DNA from 3 places in the Paraburkholderia sp. GW821-FHT02A12 genome. Region 2 is predicted to be linked to each of the others. Evidence: riboswitches for the same ligand, from Rfam matches in the RefSeq annotation. Region 2 holds a riboswitch; each other region holds the start of a gene.
What was found. A riboswitch is a leader RNA that binds a small molecule or an ion and turns the genes downstream of it on or off. The one in region 2 is predicted to bind cobalamin.
Positions count from the first base shown of each region.

Region 1: it holds a riboswitch for cobalamin, as region 2 does, so the genes downstream of both, AC07WT_RS31625 (ferredoxin-like domain-containing protein) here and AC07WT_RS04475 (TonB-dependent receptor domain-containing protein) in region 2, are expected to answer to the same signal.
Region 3: it holds a riboswitch for cobalamin, as region 2 does, so the genes downstream of both, cobA (uroporphyrinogen-III C-methyltransferase) here and AC07WT_RS04475 (TonB-dependent receptor domain-containing protein) in region 2, are expected to answer to the same signal.

Region 1 covers NZ_JBWKWA010000002.1:2,262,919-2,270,060, forward strand. The annotation lists gene AC07WT_RS31610 (cobalt-precorrin-6A reductase) at 1-441, opposite strand, end outside; gene AC07WT_RS31615 (cobalt-precorrin-5B (C(1))-methyltransferase) at 438-1,526, opposite strand; gene cbiE (precorrin-6y C5,15-methyltransferase (decarboxylating) subunit CbiE) at 1,526-2,764, opposite strand; cobalamin riboswitch at 2,849-3,027, shown strand; gene AC07WT_RS31625 (ferredoxin-like domain-containing protein) at 3,114-4,604, shown strand; gene AC07WT_RS31630 (precorrin-8X methylmutase) at 4,597-5,223, shown strand; gene AC07WT_RS31635 (precorrin-2 C(20)-methyltransferase) at 5,224-5,955, shown strand; gene cobJ (precorrin-3B C(17)-methyltransferase) at 5,952-7,142, shown strand, end outside.
Region 2 covers NZ_JBWKWA010000001.1:989,651-996,792, reverse strand. The annotation lists gene cobT (nicotinate-nucleotide--dimethylbenzimidazole phosphoribosyltransferase) at 58-1,119, opposite strand; gene AC07WT_RS04485 (ABC transporter ATP-binding protein) at 1,180-2,019, opposite strand; gene AC07WT_RS04480 (FecCD family ABC transporter permease) at 2,016-3,062, opposite strand; partial or broken gene AC07WT_RS04475 (TonB-dependent receptor domain-containing protein) at 3,090-4,652, opposite strand; cobalamin riboswitch at 4,684-4,941, opposite strand; gene AC07WT_RS04470 (ATPase) at 5,149-5,505, shown strand; gene AC07WT_RS04465 (cell division protein ZapA) at 5,502-5,816, shown strand; RNA gene ssrS (6S RNA) at 5,921-6,102, shown strand; gene AC07WT_RS04455 (EVE domain-containing protein) at 6,197-6,655, shown strand; gene AC07WT_RS04450 (SIMPL domain-containing protein) at 6,863-7,142, shown strand, end outside.
Region 3 covers NZ_JBWKWA010000002.1:1,941,510-1,948,651, forward strand. The annotation lists gene AC07WT_RS30115 (cobyrinic acid a,c-diamide synthase CobB) at 1-1,265, opposite strand, end outside; gene cobO (cob(I)yrinic acid a,c-diamide adenosyltransferase) at 1,269-1,871, opposite strand; gene AC07WT_RS30125 (cobalamin biosynthesis protein) at 1,868-2,311, opposite strand; gene cobA (uroporphyrinogen-III C-methyltransferase) at 2,308-3,060, opposite strand; cobalamin riboswitch at 3,283-3,523, opposite strand; cobalamin riboswitch at 3,616-3,896, shown strand; gene cobW (cobalamin biosynthesis protein CobW) at 4,112-5,233, shown strand; gene cobN (cobaltochelatase subunit CobN) at 5,240-7,142, shown strand, end outside.

The sequences.
Region 1 (7,142 bases), on a different contig from region 2:
CCAGAACTGATGCGGCGGGATCTCGTCGAGATGCGCGAGCGGTTCGCGCCCCAGCGTGAAGAGCGGCCGCTTGAACGCGGCGAGCACCGCGGTCAGTTCGCGCCAGTCGTCGACCATGCGCCAATCGTCGCCGTCTTGCGGATGCCAGCCCGGGCGGCGCAGCGCCCAGCACGGCACCCGCGCGGCACGGCTCGCTTGCATGGCATTCGCACTGATTTGCGCGGCGTACGGGTGGGTCGCGTCGATCACGAGGCCAATGCGTTCCTGTTCGATGTAGCGCGCCATCCCCGCACTGCCGCCAAAGCCGCCGACGCGCACCGCACACGCCAGATCGTCCGGCACCTTGCCGAGCCCGGCGAGACTGTACACGTGATCGGGCCCGAGTTGACGCGCGATCTTCAAGGCGTCGCCGGTGCCGCCGAGCAGCAGGATGCGCATCATCGCGCGGCTCCGATCAGATTGCCCTGGCGGTCGATCGCGAACATTTCGACGGCGACCTGCGGCGGCACGATATCGCGCGCCACCGCGAGCGCATGCCGGCAGACGATATCGCCGAGCGGCACGTTTTGCGCACGCGCCAATGTCGCCGCCTGCTGACTCGTATTGGCCGCGCGGATCGCCGCCTGCAAGGCGGCGTCCGCGCCATGTTCGGACGCCCACACGGCCAGTTGCGCCAGATCGATGCTCGAATTCCGGCTATGCAGATCGAGATGCCCCGCGGCCAGTTTGCTGAGCTTGCCGAATCCGCCGCAAATGCTCAGGCGTTCGACCGGCGCGCGCTTCATGTGCTTGAGCACCGCGCCGACAAAGTCGCCCATTTCGATCAGCGCGATGTCCGGCAGGCCGTAATGCGCGCGCATCGCGTCTTCGCTGGCGTTGCCGGTGCAGGCCGCGAGATGCGTGTAGCCGTTCGCGCGCGCGACGTCGATGCCCTGCTGGATCGACGCGATATACGCCGAGCACGAGAACGGCCGCACGATCCCGGTAGTGCCGAGAATCGACAGGCCGCCGAGAATGCCGAGACGCGGGTTCATCGTCTTCAGCGCGAGCTCTTCGCCGCCTTCGACGCCGATCGTCACCTCGAAACCGCCGCCATATGCGTGTTCCGCGGCCAGATCGGCGAGATGCTCGCTCATCATCTTGCGCGGCACCGGATTGATCGCCGGTTCGCCGATCGGCAACGTCAAACCCGCGCGCGTCACGGTGCCGACGCCCGGTCCCGCATGAAAACTCACGCCCGGTTCGGCGCGCAGGCGCACGCGGGCGAACACGATCGCGCCGTGCGTCACGTCGGGATCGTCGCCCGCATCCTTGACGGTGCCGGCTTCGGCGCCGTCGGCGGTCAGACGGCAGAACACCAGCGGCATCGGCACAAGCTGGCCCTTGGGCAACACGATTTCCGCGGCCTCGCTGACGATGCCCGTGAGCAGCAGACGCGCCGCCGCGAGCGACGTCGCGGTGGCACAACAGCCGGTCGTGTAGCCGCTGCGCAGCCGCGCGGGTTGTTCGGGTGTTTCGTCGCGCATTACGGTTGCCGATGCTTGTGGCGCGCGGCATCGCCGGCGGGCCTGGTCACGTCGAGCAGCGTGATCGGCAATGCCTGACGCCAGGTGTCGAAGCCGCCGAGCGGTTGCGCGTCGGCGAGCGCAATGCGCGTGAGCGTGCCGCCATGCTGGGCGCGCCACGCCATCAGCGCCGCCTCGCCTTGCAAGGTCACGGCATTGGCAACCAGCCGGCCGCCCTCACGCAGGCGCGCCCAGCAGGCATCCAGCACGCCCGGCACCGTCACGCCGCCGCCGATGAACACCGCATCCGGCGCCGGCAGTCCGTCCAGCGCTTCAGGCGCGCGGCCCGCCACGAGTTGCAGACCCGGCACGCCCAACGCATCGCGATTGTGTTCGATGAAACGCTGGCGCTCCGCATGCCGCTCGATCGCGATCGCGCGGCACGCCGGATGCACGCGCATCCATTCGATGCCGATCGAACCGCTGCCCGCGCCGACATCCCACAGCAATTCGCCGGGCGTGGGCGCGAGGCGCGCCAGCGTGATCGCGCGCACGTCGCGTTTGGTCAACTGGCCGTCGTGGCGAAACGCGTCGTCGGGTAAGCCGCAGGTCAGCGGCAAACGCGGCGCGCCTTCCGTGGCGCGGCATTCGAGCGCGATCAGATTCAGCGCCGCCACGTCGCCCGCCGGCCATTGATCGGCACGGCCGTCGATCCGGCGTTCCAACTCGCCGCCCAGGTGTTCCAGCACGATCATCCGGGTCGCGCCGAAGCCGCGCGCGTTCAGCAAGCCGGCGAGCGCCGCGGGCGTGCCGCCGTCCGCGCTCAGCACGAACGCACGCGCGCCGTCGTGCAGATGGGCGTTCAGCGTCGCCAGCGGCCGGCCCACCAACGAGACCGTCGCGACGTCCTGCAAGGGCCAGCCGAGCCGCGCCGCGGCCAGCGACAGCGACGACGGCGCCGGCAACACTCGCAACTCGCCGGCCGGCAGCTGCCGCGCCAGCGTCGCGCCGACGCCGAACAGCATCGGGTCGCCGCTCGCCAGCACGCACACGGGGGTGGCGCGCTCCGCCAGCAAAGGCGCGAGATCGAACGGACGCGGCCACGCGGCGCGGCGCGCGCCAAGTCGCGCGGGCAGCATCGCCAGATGGCGCTCGCCGCCGTACACCACCGACGCTTCCAGCAAAGCGCGCCGCGCGGGCCGCCCCAAGCCGGCGAAGCCGTCATCGCCTATGCCCACCACGGTCAGCCACGCCGACATGCATCCATCCTCATTCCGTATCTTCAAATAATGCGCTGTGCCACGCCGATCAAAGCGTCCAGCCTCGTTGCGCGGTTCGAAAAAAGGCATAATACAGCCGCCGGTGCCCTTCGGGGCCGAAGAGGGAACACAGTGCCACTGTGGCTGCCCCCGCAACTGTATGCAGCGAGTCCGCCTGCGCTCCGCGCCACTGGTTCGACCGGGAAGGCAGCGGCGGACCGTGACCTGCCAGCCAGGAGACCTGCCGGCGAGATTGTTCGTGCCAGCCTGCATCGGGCGGGGTGTACCGATGCCGCAGCCACGCCCGCTTTGGGCGGGTTGCCCGGGCCGTCGCGCGACGCTAAACCCGGTGTCCGTCTTGAATCACGCTGCGCCCTCCGCTGCTTTATCTACCGCTGCCGTTGCGCCGCGGCCTTCGGCTTGTCCGGGGCTGTTGCGCATCGTCGCCGCACGCGACGGCGGGATTTGCCGGATCAAATTGCCCGGCGGCGCATTGAGCGCCGCGCAGGCTGCCGCGATCGCCGAGGCGAGCGAGCGGCACGCCGCCAGCGTGATTGAAGTGACCAACCGGGCGAATCTGCAAGTGCGCGGCGTGCGGGCCGGGCACGAAGCGGCTTTGATCGAGGCTCTGGTGGCAGCCGGTCTCGGGCCGGCTCCGGCGAGCAGCGGCATGGATGCGGCGGCAGTATTGTCAGCATGCGCCGCTGACGATATCCGCAACGTGATGGTCAGCCCCGCTGCGGGCCGCGATTCGTCCGCGCTGTACGACACCACGTCGCTGACCGCCGGGCTTCTCGCGCTGCTGCAAAGCGAAGCGCGTTTTGCGGCGCTGTCGCCGAAATTCGCGTTGCTGCTGGACGGCGGCGAGCGCCTTGCGAGGCTCGACCATCCGCATGACGTCTGGCTCGCGGCGACGTCGGCGAGCGACGGTGTGCGGTTCGTCTTTGGCCTGGCGGGATGTCCGCCTACGGCGGCCAATGCGGCGGCCGCGCACGCGGCCGTGCACGCGGCTGGCGACGGCTCGTTCGGCGCGTCGCCAGACCCGGTCGCGACCGGCACACGCGCCCTCGCCGCCGTCTTGCCTTCGGAAGTCGTTCAGCTGGTCCGCGCGCTTCTGCACACGTTCCTCGATCTGGCCGCCGCCGGCGCCACGCGCATGCGCCATCTGCTCGCCACGCATTCCGCCGACGCGGTATTGCAGCGTGCCCAAACGTATGCCGATTTCCCGCTGTCGCGCGACGCGTCGCTCGCCGACTGGCATCGCGGCGCGCCCGCCGATGCCGCGTCGCGGCTCGGCGCGCACGCTCAACGCGTGGCGGGAATGTGGCACGTGGGCGGCCAGCCGCCGCTCGGACGCCTCGACGCCGCGACGCTGCGCGGCCTCGCCGCGCTAGCGCGCCAGCACAGCAACGGCACGCTGCGCATGACGCCCTGGCAAAGCGTGCTGCTGCCCGATATCGCCTCGAAGGCCGTGCCGGCCGTGCTTGCCGAACTGGAAGCATTAGGCCTTGCCTGCGATCGCGCGCAGCCCATCGCACGTTTGATCGCTTGCGCCGGCTCGACCGGCTGCGTAAAAAGTCCCGCCGACACCAAAGCCGACGCGCTGCGGCTAGCCGCCCGCCTGCCCGACGGCGTCGACGTCCATCTGAGCGGCTGCCCGCGCTCGTGCGCGGCCGCGCATTGCGCGCCGTACACGTTGCTGGCCGTGGCGCCCGGCACCTACGACCTGTATCGACGCGACGCCTCGCCGGACTTCGGCCGCTGCGTCGCGCACCAACTGACGATCGAGCAGGCCGCCGACATGCTCGAACAATTGGCCCGGAGCCCTTTAGATGCTTGATTACATTCGCGACGGTCAGGAGATCTATCGCCAATCTTTCGCGACGATTCGTGCCGAGGCCGATCTGTCGCGGATCCCCGCCGACCTCGAGAAACTCGCGGTGCGCGTGATCCACGCCTGCGGGATGGTCGACGTGATCGACGATCTGGCTTTCTCCGCGGGTGCAGGCACCGCGGGCCGCACGGCGCTGGCGCAAGGCGCGCCGATTCTGTGCGACGCAGGCATGGTCGCGCAAGGCATCACGCGGGCGCGCCTGCCCGCGAACAACGAAGTGATCTGCACGCTGACGCACAGGGACCTGCCGTCGCTGGCGCGCGAACTCGGCAACACGCGATCGGCCGCCGCGCTCGAACTGTGGCGTCCGCATCTGGCCGGCAGCGTCGTCGTGATCGGCAATGCGCCGACTGCCCTGTTTCATCTGCTTGACATGCTCGACGCCGGCGCGCCGAAGCCCGCGCTCATCCTCGGCTTTCCGGTCGGCTTCGTCGGCGCGGCGGAGTCGAAAGCCATGCTTGCCGAAGACAGCCGCGGCGTGCCCTACGTGATGGTCCACGGACGACGCGGCGGCAGCGCGATGGCCGCCGCCGCCGTCAATGCGCTGGCTACGGAGGTCGAGTAAATGAGCGTGCAAGGACGTTTGTTCGGACTCGGGGTCGGCCCCGGCGACCCGGAATTGATCACGCTGAAAGCGCTGCGTCTGCTGAAGGCCGCGCCGGTGGTTGCGTACTTCGTCGCGAAGGGCAAAAAAGGCAACGCGTTCAGCATCATCGAAGCGCATTTGCACGACGCGCAACAGCATCTGCCGCTCGTCTATCCGGTCACGACCGAAGCGCTCGAACCGCCGCTGTCGTATGAAGCGATCATCGCCGACTTCTACGACACCGCCGCCGAAGTCGTCGCTGCCCATCTCGACGCAGGCCGCGACGTCGCGGTGATCTGCGAAGGCGATCCCTTTTTCTACGGCTCGTACATGTATCTGCACGACCGGCTCGCCGCGCGCTTCGAAGCCGAAGTGGTGCCGGGCGTGTGCTCGATGCTCGGCGGCGCAGCCGTGCTCGGCTCGCCGCTCGTGTATCGCAATCAAAGTCTGTCGGTGCTCTCCGGCGTGTTGCCCGAAGACGAATTGCGCCGCCGTCTCGCCGATGCCGACGCCGCCGTCGTGATGAAACTCGGCCGCAATTTCGACAAGGTGCGGCGCGTGCTGGGCGAACTCGGTCTCGCGGATCGCGCGCTCTACGTCGAACGCGCGACGATGGGCAACCAGCGCATCGTGCCGCTCGCGGAAGTCGATCCGATGGCGTCGCCGTATTTTTCGCTGCTCGTGGTGCCGGGGGAAAAATGGCAAGGATGACGCCGCCCGCGATCGTGATTCTCGGCACGGGCGCGCTGGCGACCGCGCGGCGCGTGCAGGCGCTGTATGCCGGCGCGCAGGTGCACGCGTTGCAAGGGCGTGTCGAAGCCGACGTCTCATATGCCGAACTCGGCGCGCATCTGCGCGAACTGTATGCGCGCGGCGCGCCGATCGTCGCGCTGTGCGCGGCCGGCATCGTGATCCGTTGCGTCGCGCCGCTGCTGTCGAACAAGGGCGTCGAGCCGCCGGTGCTGGCCGTCGCCGAAGACGGCAGCGCGGTCGTGCCGTTGCTCGGCGGACTCGCGGGCGTCAATGTGATGGCGCGCGAAATCGCTGCGGCGCTGGCCGTGCCGCCGGCGATCACGACGAGCGGCGAACTGCGCTTCGGCACGTGTGTGCTCAATCCGCCCGAAGGCTATGCGCTCGCCGATCTCGCGCAAGGCAAGCGTTTCGTGTCGGATCTGCTGGCCGGCGAAAGCACCCGCATCGAAGGCGAAGCGCCGTGGCTCGACGACGCGCAACTGCCGCGCTCGGGCTCGGCGCGCCTCGCGATTCGGGTGACGCCGCGCGCGTGGGATGGCCGGACCGATGAGTTGGTGATTCATCCGCGAAGCGTGGTGGCGGCGGTCACCGGGTCGGGCTCGGGCGCACGGATCGCCGAGCGTGTGCGTGAAGCATTGGACACGCATGGCCTCGCCACGCTTTCTCTTGCGGCGCTGCTGGCTTCGTCCGGGCGGATGACCGACCCGGCGCTGGCCGAAACGGCCGCGAGTTTGAATGTGCCGTTACGGTTCGCCCAGACGCGTCCGGAAGACGGCGAGCCGCCGAGTAACTTACTGCACGCCGCGCTGCGCATCCCCTACGAAACGCTGCACGACGACGCGGATGCCGGCATCGCGCTGGCATTGGCGCCGCTTGCTATCGACCCCGCGAGCATTGGCCGTGCGCGTGGCCGCCTCACGGTGATCGGCCTCGGTCCCGGCAGCGCCGATCTGATGGTGCCCGCGGCGCGCACGGCGCTCGACGAGGCGACCGACATCCTCGGCTACGACACTTACGTGAAGATGGCCGGCCCGCTGCGCGCCGATCAGCGCGTGCACGGCACGGACAATCGCGAGGAAATGCAACGCGCGCGTCATGCGTTCGAACTGGCGAGCGCGGGACGTTCGGTGGTGATGGTGTCGTCG
Region 2 (7,142 bases):
CGGCGAGGCGGCTTATTGCGAGGCCACCTATCGCAAGGCCACGTATTGCAAGATCGGTTAAGCATCGCGATTGGCGACGCCGGCCGATTCGAAGCTCGCCATCTCGTTGACGAACGCAACGGCAGCGCGCAGCAGCGGCACCGCGAGCGCCGCGCCCGTGCCTTCGCCGAGACGCATATCGAGCGACAACAACGGCAGCGCGCCGAAATGGTCGAGCATGCGCCGATGCCCCGCTTCGTTCGACGCATGCGCGAACACGCAATACTCGCGCACGTTGGGCGCGAACGCATCGGCGACCAGCAGCGCCGAAGTCGCGATGAAACCGTCGACGAGGATCGTCATACGCGCTTCGGCGGCAGCGAGATACGCGCCCGCCATCACCGCGATTTCGAAACCGCCGAACGTGGCGAGCACGTCGAGCGGAGCCGCGGAGACAGCGTGGCGCGCGAGCGCCGAGGCAAGCACGTTGCGCTTTTTCGCCAGGCCCGCGTTGTCGAGACCGGTGCCGCGGCCGACGCATTCGTCGATCGGCACGCCGCACAGGCGGCTCATCAAGCACGCAGCCGACGACGTATTCGCAATCCCCATCTCGCCAAAGCCGATCACGTTGCTGCCGAGCGCCGCGTGATGGCGCACGCGAGCGGCGCCCGCTTGCATCGCGGCGAGCGCCTGGTCATGCGTCATCGCCGGTTCGTGCGCGAAGTTGCGGGTGCCGGGCGCGACCGGAATGTCGATCAGGCCTTCACTGGACGGCAACGGCGTCGCGATCCCCGCATTGACCACCTCGAGCTCGACGCCGGCGACGCGGCTCAATGCATTGATCGCCGCGCCTCCCGAGAGAAAGTTGGCGACCATCTGCGCGGTCACGGCTTGCGGATAAGGACTCACGCCTTCGTCGGCGATACCGTGGTCGCCGGCGAACACGATCATCGCCGGACGTTCGACCGTAGGACGCGTGGTGCGCTGGATCAGACCCATTTGACGCGCCAGCGTCTCGAGCCGGCCGAGGCTGCCGGGCGGCTTGGTTTTGGTATCGATGATGTGTTGCAGTTCGGCGCGCAACGTTTGATCGAGCGGCTCGACCTCGGGCAATTGCAGCAAACCTGGCAAAGAAGTCATAGACGTTTTTCGGAAGAGAGAATGTTTTTTTGAAACGATGATGAAACGCTTATGAAGCGCTTAGCTTGCCCGCGTGTCATCACCGCCAGGCGATTCGTGACGCGGGCGCGGCGCGGGAATCAACGCCTCATGCTCGCCGTCGCGAATCAGAACCAACGGGTACCCAAATGCACGGCTCGTCAGCGCCGGCGTCAGCACGTCATGCACCGGCCCGGCATAGGCGCCGCCGGCGCCGTCGAGCAGCAACGCATGCGTCGCGAAGCGGCGCGCCAGATTCAGGTCGTGACACGAAAACATGACTGTACGCCCAGGCTCGCGTGTCCAGGCGGTCAACGCATCGAGGCAATCGATCTGATGATGCAGATCGAGATGCGACAGCGGTTCGTCGAGCAGCAACAACGGCGCCTGCTGGCACAACACCGCGGCCAGCGCGACGCGTTGCCGTTCGCCGCCCGACAGCGACAGCACGTCGCGCGCTGCGAATTCGGCGAGGCCCAGCGCATCCAGCGCGTCATGCGCGGCGGCGCGGTCAGCGGCGCGTTCCCAGCCCCAGCCGGTCAGATGCGGAAAGCGGTTGAGCATCACGATATCGAGCACGCTCGCGCTGAACGCATCGTGCGCGCTCTGCGGCATCAACGCGCGACGCTGTGCGAGTGGCAGCGGTTGCCAGTCGGCGAGACGCGCGCCGTCGAGCTCGACGTGCCCCGCCGCCGGATGCGAGAGGCCGGCGAGCGTCGCGATCAGCGTCGTCTTGCCCGCACCGTTCGGGCCGGCGACGCACCAGATCTCGCCTGCGTAGAACGTATGCGTGAACGCATCGAGCAGCGTTCGCGAGCCGGCGCGCAACGTCAGGCGTTGCGCGCTGAGCGCGGCATGGGCGGAGTGGTGTGCCTGCATCATCGGCGCCTGCGCAGCAGCATCCACAAAAACACCGGCACGCCGACGATCGAGGTAATCACGCCGACCGGCAATTGCGCCGGCGCAATGACCGTGCGCGCGATCAGGTCGGCGCCCATCACCGCGACACCGCCACCGAGCGCGGCGGCCGGCAACAGCATGCGCTGATCGTTGCCGAACGCGAGCCGCAGCATATGCGGCACCACCAGGCCGACAAAGCCGATGGTGCCCGCTGTCGTCACCGCCGCGGCCGCCGCCAGCGACGCCACCAGATAGACACGCAGGCGCAGCGGCATCACCGCGACGCCGAGCGCCTGCGCGGCCGCATCGCCTCGCAGCAGCACATTGAGCCGCGGCGCAGCGGGCAAGATCGCGATCAGCACGACGAAGAGCGCGGCGAGCGCGGCCCATGGCATTGCGCCGCCGTTGAGGTCGCCGGTCAGCCAGAACAGCATGCCGCGCAGACGATTGTCAGGCGCAAGGTTGAGCAGCAGCGTGATGACGGCGCCCCAGCCGGCCGCGATCACCGCGCCGGTCAGCAGCAAGCGCGGCGACGTGTCCTGCGGCTCGCCCCGCCACAACTCGCGGCGCGCAAGACCGAGCACCAGCAGGATCGACACGAACGCGCCCGCGAACGCGCTGGCATCGACGATCCACCACGCGCAACCGGCGATCATCGCGACCAGCGCAAAAGTCGCCGCACCGCCCGAAACGCCCAACACGTATGGCTCGGCCAGCGGATTGCGCAGCAGCACCTGCAACAGCGCGCCGGCCAACGCGAGCAGCGCGCCGCACGCGAAGCCGGCCAGCGCGCGCGGCAGACGCAATGTCCGCACGATTTCGCTCGCGAGATCCGCCGATGCCGCGGGCGAAGGCACGAGCGCCGCCAGCACGCGCGCGGGCGCGAGCGGCACGCTGCCGAGCGCGAGCGACGCCATCAGCACGATCAGCGCGAGCACGGCGAGCGCGAGCCAGATCGCGGCCGCACGCTTCGCGCTCATGATGGGCATCGCCGTCGCGACCCTCGGACCCGAGCCGCGGTTCATCCGCACGATCTCACGCAGGCGCACCCGTCACTGCTGCTGCCAACCGACCGTGACATACGCACCGCGCCGCGGCGAGTTATACGAGTAGGCCGTTTCATAGTCCTTGTTCAACAGGTTCTGGATTTGCGCAGCCACGCACCACGCTTTCGTGATGTCGTAGCGCGCGGACAGATTCACCACACCGTAACCGCCGAGCTTGCCGCTGCTATCGTCGCGCGCGCCGCTGACGATCCACTCGCCGCCGACACGCCACCCCGCAATACTGCGATTCACCGCTAGCGACGCGAAACGCCGCGCACGCCGCACAAGGTCGACATCGCTGTCGAGGTCGACGGGATTTTGCAGCGTCACCGACGCACGCACATCCGTCCTGCCGACATGACCGCTCCACGATCCTTCGAGCCCTTGCACCTTCGCATGACCGACGTTCGCTGCCAGATAGATGCCGGGCGTCACCTGATGGTAGTCGATCAGATTCGAATAGCGCGCCTGGAACGCGCTCAGGCGCATCACGCCCAGCGCATTCGACGCATACTGCAACGCTGCTTCGATCGAATGACTGCGCTCCGGCTGGATCGACGGATTGCCGCTGATCGGATAGTACAGATCGTCGAAGCTCGGCGCGCGAAACGCATCCGAATAGCTTGCGCTCACCTTCCAATGCTCGGCGATGTCGAAACCGTAGCCGAGATAGTAACTGTTCGCTGCGCCGAAATCGGAATACTGATCGCGCCGTACGTTGGCCTGAATCTGATTGCACCCAAAGCGCCCGCTATAGCCGACGAAGCCCGAATTCACATGCCGGTCGGGCGCCGCAAACGTATCCGAATCGAGGCTCTGATCAAGATGCTCGTAGCCGACCTGCAGCTTCTGCTGCGCGGCGAGCGCGAAATCGTTCTGCCATGTGTACTGGCGATTGTCGGTATCGAAGCGGCCGTTGTAGATGCCGTTGGTGTTCGACACGCTGCGATCGTCGCCTTCGGAGACGATGAAGTGGGTGGTCCACCAGCCGGTCACCTTGCCACTGGCGAACACCGACATCTGCCGCACTTTGGTGTAGAGGTTGTTCAGATCGGTCGGCACGCCGTACGCGTTGTCGTAGCTATTGTTGCCGTTCGACTGGAAATATGTGATGCCTGCGTCCCACTTGTCATTGAACTTGTGGCGCAGCGAGGCGGAGATGCTCTCGTTCAGATAGCCGTTCGGATTCGGATTTGCGTTGGGCGCCTGGGCTGGTTTGAGCGATGAGAAGCCGTCGCCTTTCGAGCGCGCGAGCGAGATGCTGAAGGTGGTCTTGCTGTCTTTGTCCAACGCGCCGTTCACGCCGGCCTGTTGCGTCTGCGTGTGATAACTGCCGTAGCCCACCGAGAAATTGAAACGCGGCGGATGATCGCCGCCGTCTTTCATGAACACCTGCACGACGCCGCCGATCGCGCCCGAGCCGTATGACGCGGACCCATTGCCGTTCACCACTTCGACGTGGTCGACCTGATCGAGCGGAATCTGCGCAAGTTGCGGTGCGCCGAGGCTGACCGAATCGACTCGGACACCGTCGATCAACACCAACGATTGGGTGGACGATGCGTGACGAGACGCCCGCGCTTGCTATGAATCTGCGCTGGACGAATCTCTCCCTCTGGCCGGTATCCGGGCTGGCGACACATCGATCCCGCCTTCTCACGCGTGACGCGCAGTGGCACACTCGTATGTTCAGCTTCGAACACGCGATCGGGATCGACTTGCATGACGACATGCGGTCGCTTACCGTTGCGGGGGCAGCGCAGGCTGGCGCGTTCAGGCGAACGTCGCGCCCTGCTTCCCGTTTAACTGCGCGCCCTGTCGAAAAGCACGCGCGGGCACCAAAGTGCGGCCAGTTTAGGAGCGCCCTCGAGGCCCGTCAAGAATGGTTAATCCTTGCTCGATCCGTTCTGTTAAGTGCAGGTTATTGTCCGATGCAGGCGCAGTTTTTCGTCATAAGGCCGATAAAAGCCTGCACAAAGCGAGGTTGTTACGTCTCGAAACGAGACAATTGTCGGAACCTGCGACATTCCGCGCTAAAATGCGATGTCTTTAGAGGACGCAGCACATGCTCACCGAACTCGAATCACTCTCACAAAATATCGGCAAGCTGATTGCGATCAGCCAGCGCCACAATGAAGCGCGGCTCGCGCTCGAAGAGCAGCTCGCCCGAACGCGCGCTGAAGCGGAAGCCACGCGTACCGAACTCGCGTTGCTGCGCGAGGAACGCGATACGCTGCAAGCGGAACGCGACGCGCTGTCGGCAAAGATCGACGACGCACAGGTGCGCCTGAATGCGATTCTCGAAAAACTGCCGCGGGCACGCGCACAGGCCGAGCCTGACAATCAGCTCGATCTGCTCGAACCCGAGCAACACGAGGTCGAAGCGGACAGCGCCGCCACCCGCCACGGAGAAAATGCATGACCACGAAGCAGATCGAAGTATCGATTCTCGGCGTGCCGTATCGTCTCGCCTGCTCGCCGGAAACCGAAGCGGCGCTGCTCGAAGCGGTGGCACGCGTAGACGCTGAAATGTCGAAGATCCGCAATCACAGCAACGTGCGCGGCACGGATCGCATTGCCGTCATGGCTGCGCTGTCGCTGGCATCGGAACTGCTTAAGCTGCAAACGAGCGTGAGACACGGAGAAGCATTTCCCGCTGAGGAAATCCGGCGTACAATGCGTCAAATGAATGAACAGCTAGGTACTGTGATTCAGCAGTACAGCATGCAGTAAGTGTCTAGTGGCCGTGCCTGAAATCGGCCGCGGATTCAAGCGGAGTGCATGAGCAAAGACTCGCGCGAACGTTTGAGTTCCATCGTTTTAGCTTCATCGGTTTAGCTTCCCTGCCTGGTTCGCCAAGGTCATATATTCCTTGAACCAATGCCATGTGCACGGTTGTGGAAATTTGTAGCACGGGTGTGCGCGTCACTCTGTCTGATGTACCCGAAGTGCTGCTAACTGCGACCAATTCTGAACCCCCGGTTCAGGATGCCGGCCTAGCGGCTAAGGCGGGGACCTTATTTAGAACGGCATCGGACTTCGGTTCGGTGCCGTTTTTCTTTGGGCCTCCGGTTTCTTTCGCATCTTCACCTTCTTAAGGTTCAATTCGATTCATGCGCTACTGGCTAATGAAGTCCGAACCGGACGAAGCAAGCATCGACCATCTCGCCAATGCACCGCAACGCACGCTGCCGTGGACCGGCGTGCGCAACTATCAGGCGCGCAATTTCATGCGCGACATGATGCAGGTCGGCGACGGTGTGCTGTTCTATCACTCGAGCTGCCCCGAACCGGGCATCGCGGGGCTCGCCGAGGTGTCGTCCACGGCTTATCCGGATCCGACGCAGTTCGACAGGAAGAGCCCCTACTACGACCCGAAGTCGTCGCCGGAAACGCCGCGCTGGCTGCTCGTCGACGTAGTGTTCAAGAAGAGGATCCCTCTGATCCCGCTTGCCGCGTTGCGCGAGCATGAGGAACTCGCGGACATGCGCGTGCTGGCGAAGGGCAACCGTTTGTCGATCACGCCGGTGACCGAAGCCGAATGGCGTTTCATCACGAAGCGGCTTGTTTGAAGCTGCATGTGTATGTGCGGTACGTTGTCACTGCCGCGCGTGCAAAGCAGGAGCAAACCGGGACCCGACCTTGAAACAACGTCAAATTGGGGAACCAAGCCGAGGTTACAAGCGCCTAACGGACTCGCAAATGGACACGCAAACGCCGTGCCATTGCAGCGCATTTGCTCCAATCGCGCATAACCTGTTCAAGCAAGGAGTCCGGGAATGACAAAAAACACTGCACGTGCCCTCGCACTCGCTCTCGTGTGCGTGGCCCCTGCCGCCCTCGCATTGACGCCGGCCATGGCGCGCGCGCAAGGCGTGACACAATATCAGCCCTCGGGCGTGCTGTCGCTGAATGCGCAGGCCAGCGCGGAAGTGCCGCAAGACGTCGTCGATATCACGCTGTTTTATGAGCAGGAAGCGAGCGATCCGTCGGCACTCACGTCAACGCTGAATCAGCGCGCCGATTCGGCGCTGCAAAAAGCCAAGGGCGTGAATGGCG
Region 3 (7,142 bases), on a different contig from region 2:
TGCATGTAAGTCGCGACGATCGAGCCGGCGCGGAACACCGCCTCGCCGGGCGCGTCGCTGTGCGGGCGGGTGGCTGAACGCAATGGCGTCAGCGGCGTCGTCAGCTTCGAGTAGTGAAAGGTGTGGCCGGTCAGCGGGCCGTGCAGGCCGTCGATCTGCTGCATGCCGAGCGCGGTGAAGCGCGTTTGCATCGTCGCGTGGCCGGGCAGCAGGCCGAGCATCGGCGCGCTGGCGCCGTTCGTGTCGGTAAGCTGATCGAGCAGGTAGAGCATGCCGCCGCATTCGGCGACGACCGGTTTGCCCGCTGCCGCGTGCGCGCGGATCGCCGTGGCGCTGCGCGTGTTGCCGGCCAGCGCGGCGGCGTGCAGTTCGGGATAGCCACCCGGGAGGTACAGGGCGTCGGTCTGGTCCGGTAAGGCATCGTCGGCGAGCGGCGAAAAGTATTCGACGTGCGCGCCGAGTGTTTGCAAGAGCGTGACGTTGGCCGGGTAGATGAACGAGAACGCCGCATCGCGTGCGATGGCGATCCGCTTGCCTTCCAGAAGGCGCGGCAACGCTTCCTGGACAGCTTCGCCGAATTCGACCGGCGGCGGCAATTCAGCCAGCGCGGTTTGCGCGAGCGCATCGGCGGCTCGATCCAGGCGTGTGTGCAGATCGTCGATCTCCGCAGCTTGATGCAGGCCGAGATGGCGGTCGGGCAACTCGATTTCGTCGTTGCCGGCGATGTAGCCGCACCAGCGCATACCGGGCGGCAGCGATTCTTCGAGCATCCGCGCGTGCCTTGAAGAACCGACGCGATTGGCGAGCACGCCGTAAAACGGCAGTTGCGGCCTGAATTGCGCGAGACCGAAGGCCACCGCGCCGAAGGTCTGCGCCATCGCCTTCGCTGAAATCACAGCCAGTACCGGCACGCCGAATACGGTTGCCAGATCGGCGCTGCTCGGCGTGCCGTCGAACAGGCCCATTACGCCTTCGATCAGGATCAGATCGGCTTCGGCCGCCGCTTGCGCGAGCAGATTGCGGCATGCCGCTTCGCCCACCATCCAGAGATCGAGCGACAGGACCGGCGCGCCGCTGGCTTGCGCCAGTATCATCGGGTCGAGAAAGTCGGGACCGGTCTTGAACACGCGCACACGCCGCCCCAGCCGCCGATGGTAGCGCGCCAGACCCGCGGTGATCGTGGTCTTGCCTTGACCCGAAGCCGGCGCGCTAATGAACAGGGCGGGGCACGCCCCGAAGGAAGTCCCCTTGGGGGGCGCGGACATCGCTTAGAACTCCACGCCGCGCTGCGCTTTCACGCCTTGCTCGCGATACGGATGCTTGACGATGCGCATTTCGGTGACGAGGTCGGCGGCTTCGATCAACGCGTCCGGCGCGTGACGGCCGGTCACCACCACGTGCAGCATTTCCGCACGCGCGTTCAGGACGGACAGCACTTCGTCGAGCGGCAGGTATTCGTACTTCAGCACCGTATTCAATTCGTCGAGGATCACCATCTGGTAGTCGCCGCTCTCGATCATGCGGCGCGCTTCGTCCCAGCCTTTGCGCGCGGTGGCGATGTCGGCGTCGCGGTTTTGCGTGTTCCACGTATAGCCGTCGCCCATCGTGACGAAATCGCAATTGGCGATTGCGCCGAGGAAGTCGCGCTCCGAGGTATGCAGCGCGCCTTTGATGAACTGCACGACGCCCAGACGCATGCCGTGTCCGAGCACCCGCACGGCCATGCCGAACGCGGCTGTGGTCTTGCCTTTGCCGGTGCCGGTGTTGACGATCAGCAGACCTTTTTCGACGGTGGCGGCGGCCTGCTTTTTCTCGTGGCCTTCGCGCCGGCGCTCGGTCATGCGCTGATGCGATTCGGGATCGGTCTTCATGGAAGGTCCTGTTCGTTGGAGTCGTGGTGGGTGGGGTCGATGCCGGCGTGAGCGGTCGAAGCGATCGCTACGGTGACGCCGTCGAGTATGGTTTTGCGCACGATGAGGTGCGCCCCGGCTGCAGCGGATTTCGAACCTGCGGCCAGCAACGCGCAGGGTTCGCAGACGCCGTCCACGCCGAGATGTTCGCGTGTCGCCGCCGAAGGTTCAGTCTCCGCCACGGGCAAGGCGGCAATCTGCTCGCGGCTGAACAGTTTCAACGGTAGCGCGTGCCGTGCGCAGAATTCGAGCAGACCCGCTTCGTGGGCCTTGACGTCGATGCTGGCAACTGCGCTGATTTCATCGTGTGTATGAGTGCCGAGCGCCGCGCGCACGGCTGCCTCGATCTGTTCAGCCGAGCTATGCAAGCGGCAACCGATGCCGACCGTCAGCGTTTTCATCGCGCCCCTGCTGCGTTGGCATTCGCCGCGGCCCGCGCGAGCGCCAGCGACGCCACCCCGCCGATCACCACGATCGCCGGCGAGCCAAGACCGGCGCGCGCGACTGCGTCGGCCAGGCCGCCAAGTGGCGCGAGCGCATGTCTTTGTTCAGGACGTGTCGCGGATTCGATCGCGGCACAGGGCGTATCGGCGCTCATGCCTGCCGCGAGCAACGTGCCGGCGATATCGTTGAGCCGCCGCATGCCCATGTAGATCACCAGCGTCATCCGCGTCGCGACGAGCGCCGCCCAATCCGGCTCGCCGCTGCCGGCGCCGTGTCCGGTGACGAACACCACGCCCTGCGCGTAATCGCGATGCGTGACCGGAATGCCGATCGCCGCAGGCGCCGCGATGCCCGCCGTGATGCCGTTGACGACTTCCACCTCGATGCCCGCCGCATGCAGCGCCTGCTGCTCTTCGCCGCCGCGGCCGAATACGAACGGATCGCCGCCCTTCAATCGCGCGACACTGCGCCCGGCCTGCACATGTTCGAGCATCTGCGCGACGATGTCGGCCTGCGGCGTCGACGGATGCCCGCCACGTTTGCCGACATGAACGACCAGCGCGTCGGCGCGCGCGAATTGCAGCACTTCGGGATTCACCAGATCATCGACCAGTACCACGTCGGCCTGCGCCAATGCGCGCGTCGCCTTGAGCGTCATCAGTTCGACGTCGCCGGGGCCGGCGCCGATCAGCCACGCGCGGCTCATCGCGGCGTGCATGGCGCGCCCCATGTCGTGACAAGTGGAAACAGGCGAGCCATGCAGACGGCCCAGGCGGAAATAGAGCTCATGCGGTGCGACAGATTACGCACAACGGCAACGCCGCTCGCCGCAATTTCATCGAAATCGCAAGCGGGCGTTCGTATTACGTCGTGCTTCAGCGCCTTCACATCCGTCCCTCGCGGATTCAGGCGGCCGGCGGCGTGACATTCGCCGCCTCCGCGTCTGGCCGGTATCCGGGCTGGCGGCCTCATGCGCTTTGCCTTCCCGTCCTGAATCGTCAGACAGTGGCATCGAAAACGCATGCGCGGCGCGACAGGATTGAACCCAGCGCCGCAGGTCGCTTACCGTTGCGGGGACAGCACAGGTTGAGCGCAATCGAGCGCGGCCTGTTTCCCGTTTAACTGCACATGCGAACGCATGTGCGGGCACCAAACGCGCGCATACGATAGCACACGGCGGGCCGCGCCGGCGCGCGCGGCAAGACCCCGGCGCGGCCCGCGCTTCCTGTCGCGCTTCCTTGACGGCGCGGGGCCGCGGGCCTACACTCGCACGCACTTTGGTGCTCGTGTGCGCGCTCGTGCGCATGCAGTTAAACGGGAAACAGGGCGCCCGCCTGCTATGGACCGGGTCAACCTGTGCTGCCCCCGCAACGGTAAGCGAAAAGCGGCGCCTGGATGAGTTCTCCAGCGCCGCGGAGCCGGCTTCGATGTCCACGCGCAAGGCCGCGTCGGCATATGACCACTGGGCGAGAAATCACTCGCGCGGGAAGGTGAAGCGGCGCTTTCGCCAGCCCGGATACCGGCCAGAATATGACGGATGAACGCCGCGGGGATGCGGCGGCTCGTTCATGACCTCGTTCTCTGTTGCCGCGGCAACGCCGCTTTTCGTCCCCGCTGTCGTATCTGTGTTCCGTTTTCGTGTTTGCCTGCCTGGCGCTGGTTTGTCCTGGGCTCGAGCGCATTCGGACCCGAACCCGACCCGAACGGACCCGGACCGCCGGCGTGTGAACGCGCAACTTCTTCGGATGGACCCAACGATGCAAACTCAAATGCGCAGGATTCCCGTCACCATCGTGACGGGCTTTCTCGGCAGCGGCAAGACCACGCTGCTGCGGCATATTCTTCAGCATGCGGGCGGCAAGCGCATTGCGGTGATCGTCAACGAGTTCGGCGAACTCGGCATCGACGGTGAAATCCTCAAGGGTTGCGGGATCGGTTGCGATGAGAACGGCGTCGAAACCGAGGGGCAACTGTATGAACTCGCGAACGGCTGCCTGTGCTGCACAGTGCAGGAAGAGTTTTTCCCGGTGATGGAAAAGCTCGTCGAGCGCCGCGAGCAGATCGATCACGTGCTGATCGAAACCTCCGGTCTTGCACTGCCTAAGCCGCTGGTGCAGGCCTTCAACTGGCCGCAGATCAAGAGCAGCTTCACCGTCGACGCGGTGGTGACGGTGGTGGACGGCCCCGCCGCGGCGAGCGGCCAGTTCGCCGACAACCCGCTCGCTGTCGACGCGCAGCGCAAGGCCGATCCGAATCTCGATCACGAATCGCCGCTGCACGAGCTGTTCGAGGATCAGCTGTCGGCGGCCGATCTGGTGATTCTGAACAAAACGGATTTGCTCGACGATGAACAGCAAACCGCTGTCGAGACCGCGATCCGTGAAGAGATTCCGCCGCAAGTGAAGATCGTGCGCGCACAGATGGGCCAGCTCGATCTGCACGCGTTGCTCGGCCTCGAAGCCGCCTCCGAAGAAACGATCCACTTGCGCCACGACCACCACGGTTCGGCCGACGACGCCGATCACCATCACGACGAATTCGATTCCGTCGTGGTGCACGCGAGCGCGCCGTCGCGTGAAGCGGTGATCGCCGCGCTGCAAGGGCTGGTCGAAACGCATACGATTTACCGCGTCAAAGGTTTTGCGGCGTTGCCGGGTGCATTGATGCGGCTCGTGATTCAAGGCGTGGGGCGCCGTTTCGACAGCTACTTCGATCGTCGCTGGCAAACTGGCGAAATCGGCGAAATCGGCGAGGGCCGGCAGAGCCGCTTCGTGCTGATCGGCGAGGACCTGGATCAGGCTACGCTGCAACGCGCGTTCGATGCTGCACTGGGCGCTGCATTGCGCGTTGTGTCGAGCGCCGAACCGCAACAGGCGTAATCGATCATGCATCTGCTGCGCACTACGCCGGGCGGTTTTGTCGACGATACGCAGGGCGTGATCCGTATCGATCAGCAGCCCGCCGATATCGTGGTGCTCAGCTCCGCCGATACGACGCTGTCGCTGCTCGCCAGCGTGTTTCCTCGTTTGGGTGCCGATTTCCCAAGCGTGCGGCTCGCGAATGTCACTTATTTGCGGCAACCGGCGTCGGTCGATTTCTATGTCGAGGACGTGCTGCAGCATGCGCGCGTCGTGGTCGTGGATCACCTCGGCGGCGAGGCGTACTGGCCTTATGGGATCGAGCAGGTGGTCGCGCTCGCCGGGCGCAGGAAGCAGACACTGGCGATGTTCTCCGGCGATTTGCAGGAAGATCCGAATCTGCTTGCGCGCAGCACGGCGGATGCCGAACTGTGCCATCAGCTATGGCGTTATCTGCGCGAAGGCGGCGCGCAGAATGCCGAGGCGTTCCTGCGCTGCATTGCGTATCGCGCAATCGGCTGGGGGCATGAACCCGCACCGCCGCGCGCGTTGCCTGCCGCAACGCTCTACCATCCCGAGCGCGATACGCCGACGATGGCCGACTGGCAGGCGCGCTGGAGCGAGGATGCGCCGGTTGCCGCGATCCTGTTCTACAAAGCGCACTTGCAGGCGGCCAACACAGCCGTGTTCGACGCGCTGATCGCCGCGCTCGAAACGCAGGGTTTGAATCCGCTGCCGATTGCGATTACCTCGCTGAAAGATGCGATGAGCCGGGAAGTCGTGCAGCGGTTGTGCGCGCAACATGATGTCTCGCTGGTTCTGAACACGACCGCGTTTGCCGCGTCGGCGATCGACGACCCCGAGCCGCTCGCGCTGGCCGGCGACGCGCCGGTCATGCAGGTGATCCTGAGCGGCGGCAATCGCGAAGACTGGCTCAAGGACAATCAAGGCCTCAACTCGCGCGATATCGCGATGCATATCGCGCTGCCGGAAGTGGACGGCCGCATCATCACACGGGCGATCAGTTTCAAGGGGCTCGCCTATCGTTGTCCGCACACGGAAGTCGATGTGGTCCGCTATCAGCCGGACCTCGAACGTGTCGATTTTCTCGCTGAACTGAGCCGCCGCTGGTGCCGTCTGCGCACGCTCGATAACGCCGACAAGAAACTCGCGCTGATTCTCGCCAACTACCCTATGAGCGAAGGGCGCATCGGCAATGGCGTGGGGCTCGATACGCCGGCGTCGGTGGTCGGCATCCTGTCGATGCTGCGCGACGAAGGCTATCGTTTGAGCGATCTGCCCGCTGACGGCGACGCGCTGTTGAAGAAGCTGACCGAAGGCGTCACCAACGATCCCGTCGTGCGTGACTTGCGGCCCGCGCTGCAAAGCCTCGCACTCGACGACTATCTTTCGTATTTCAACCGGCTGCCTGCCGAAGCGCGTGACGCATTGAACGCGCGCTGGGGCTCGCCTGAGCGGGACCCGACGCTGCGGCGCGGCCGTTTCATGATCGCGGGCTGGCGCTGCGGACATGTGTTTGTCGGCATTCAACCATCGCGCTCGCGCGAACAGGGCGATTATGCGAGCTATCACGACGCCGATCTCGTGCCGCCGCATGCCTATCTCGCGTTCTATTTCTGGCTGCGCCATCAGTTCGGCATCGACGCGGTCGTGCACGTCGGCAAGCATGGCAACCTCGAATGGCTGCCGGGCAAGAGCGTCGCGCTGAGCGATGCGTGCTGGCCCGATCTGATTCTTGGGCCGCTGCCGCATCTCTATCCGTTCATCGTCAACGATCCGGGCGAGGGCAGCCAGGCTAAGCGCCGCGCGCAGGCCGTCATTATCGATCACCTGATGCCGCCGCTCACGCGCGCCGAAAGCTATGGGCCGTTGCAGGATCTCGAGCGCCAGGTCGACGAATACTATGAAG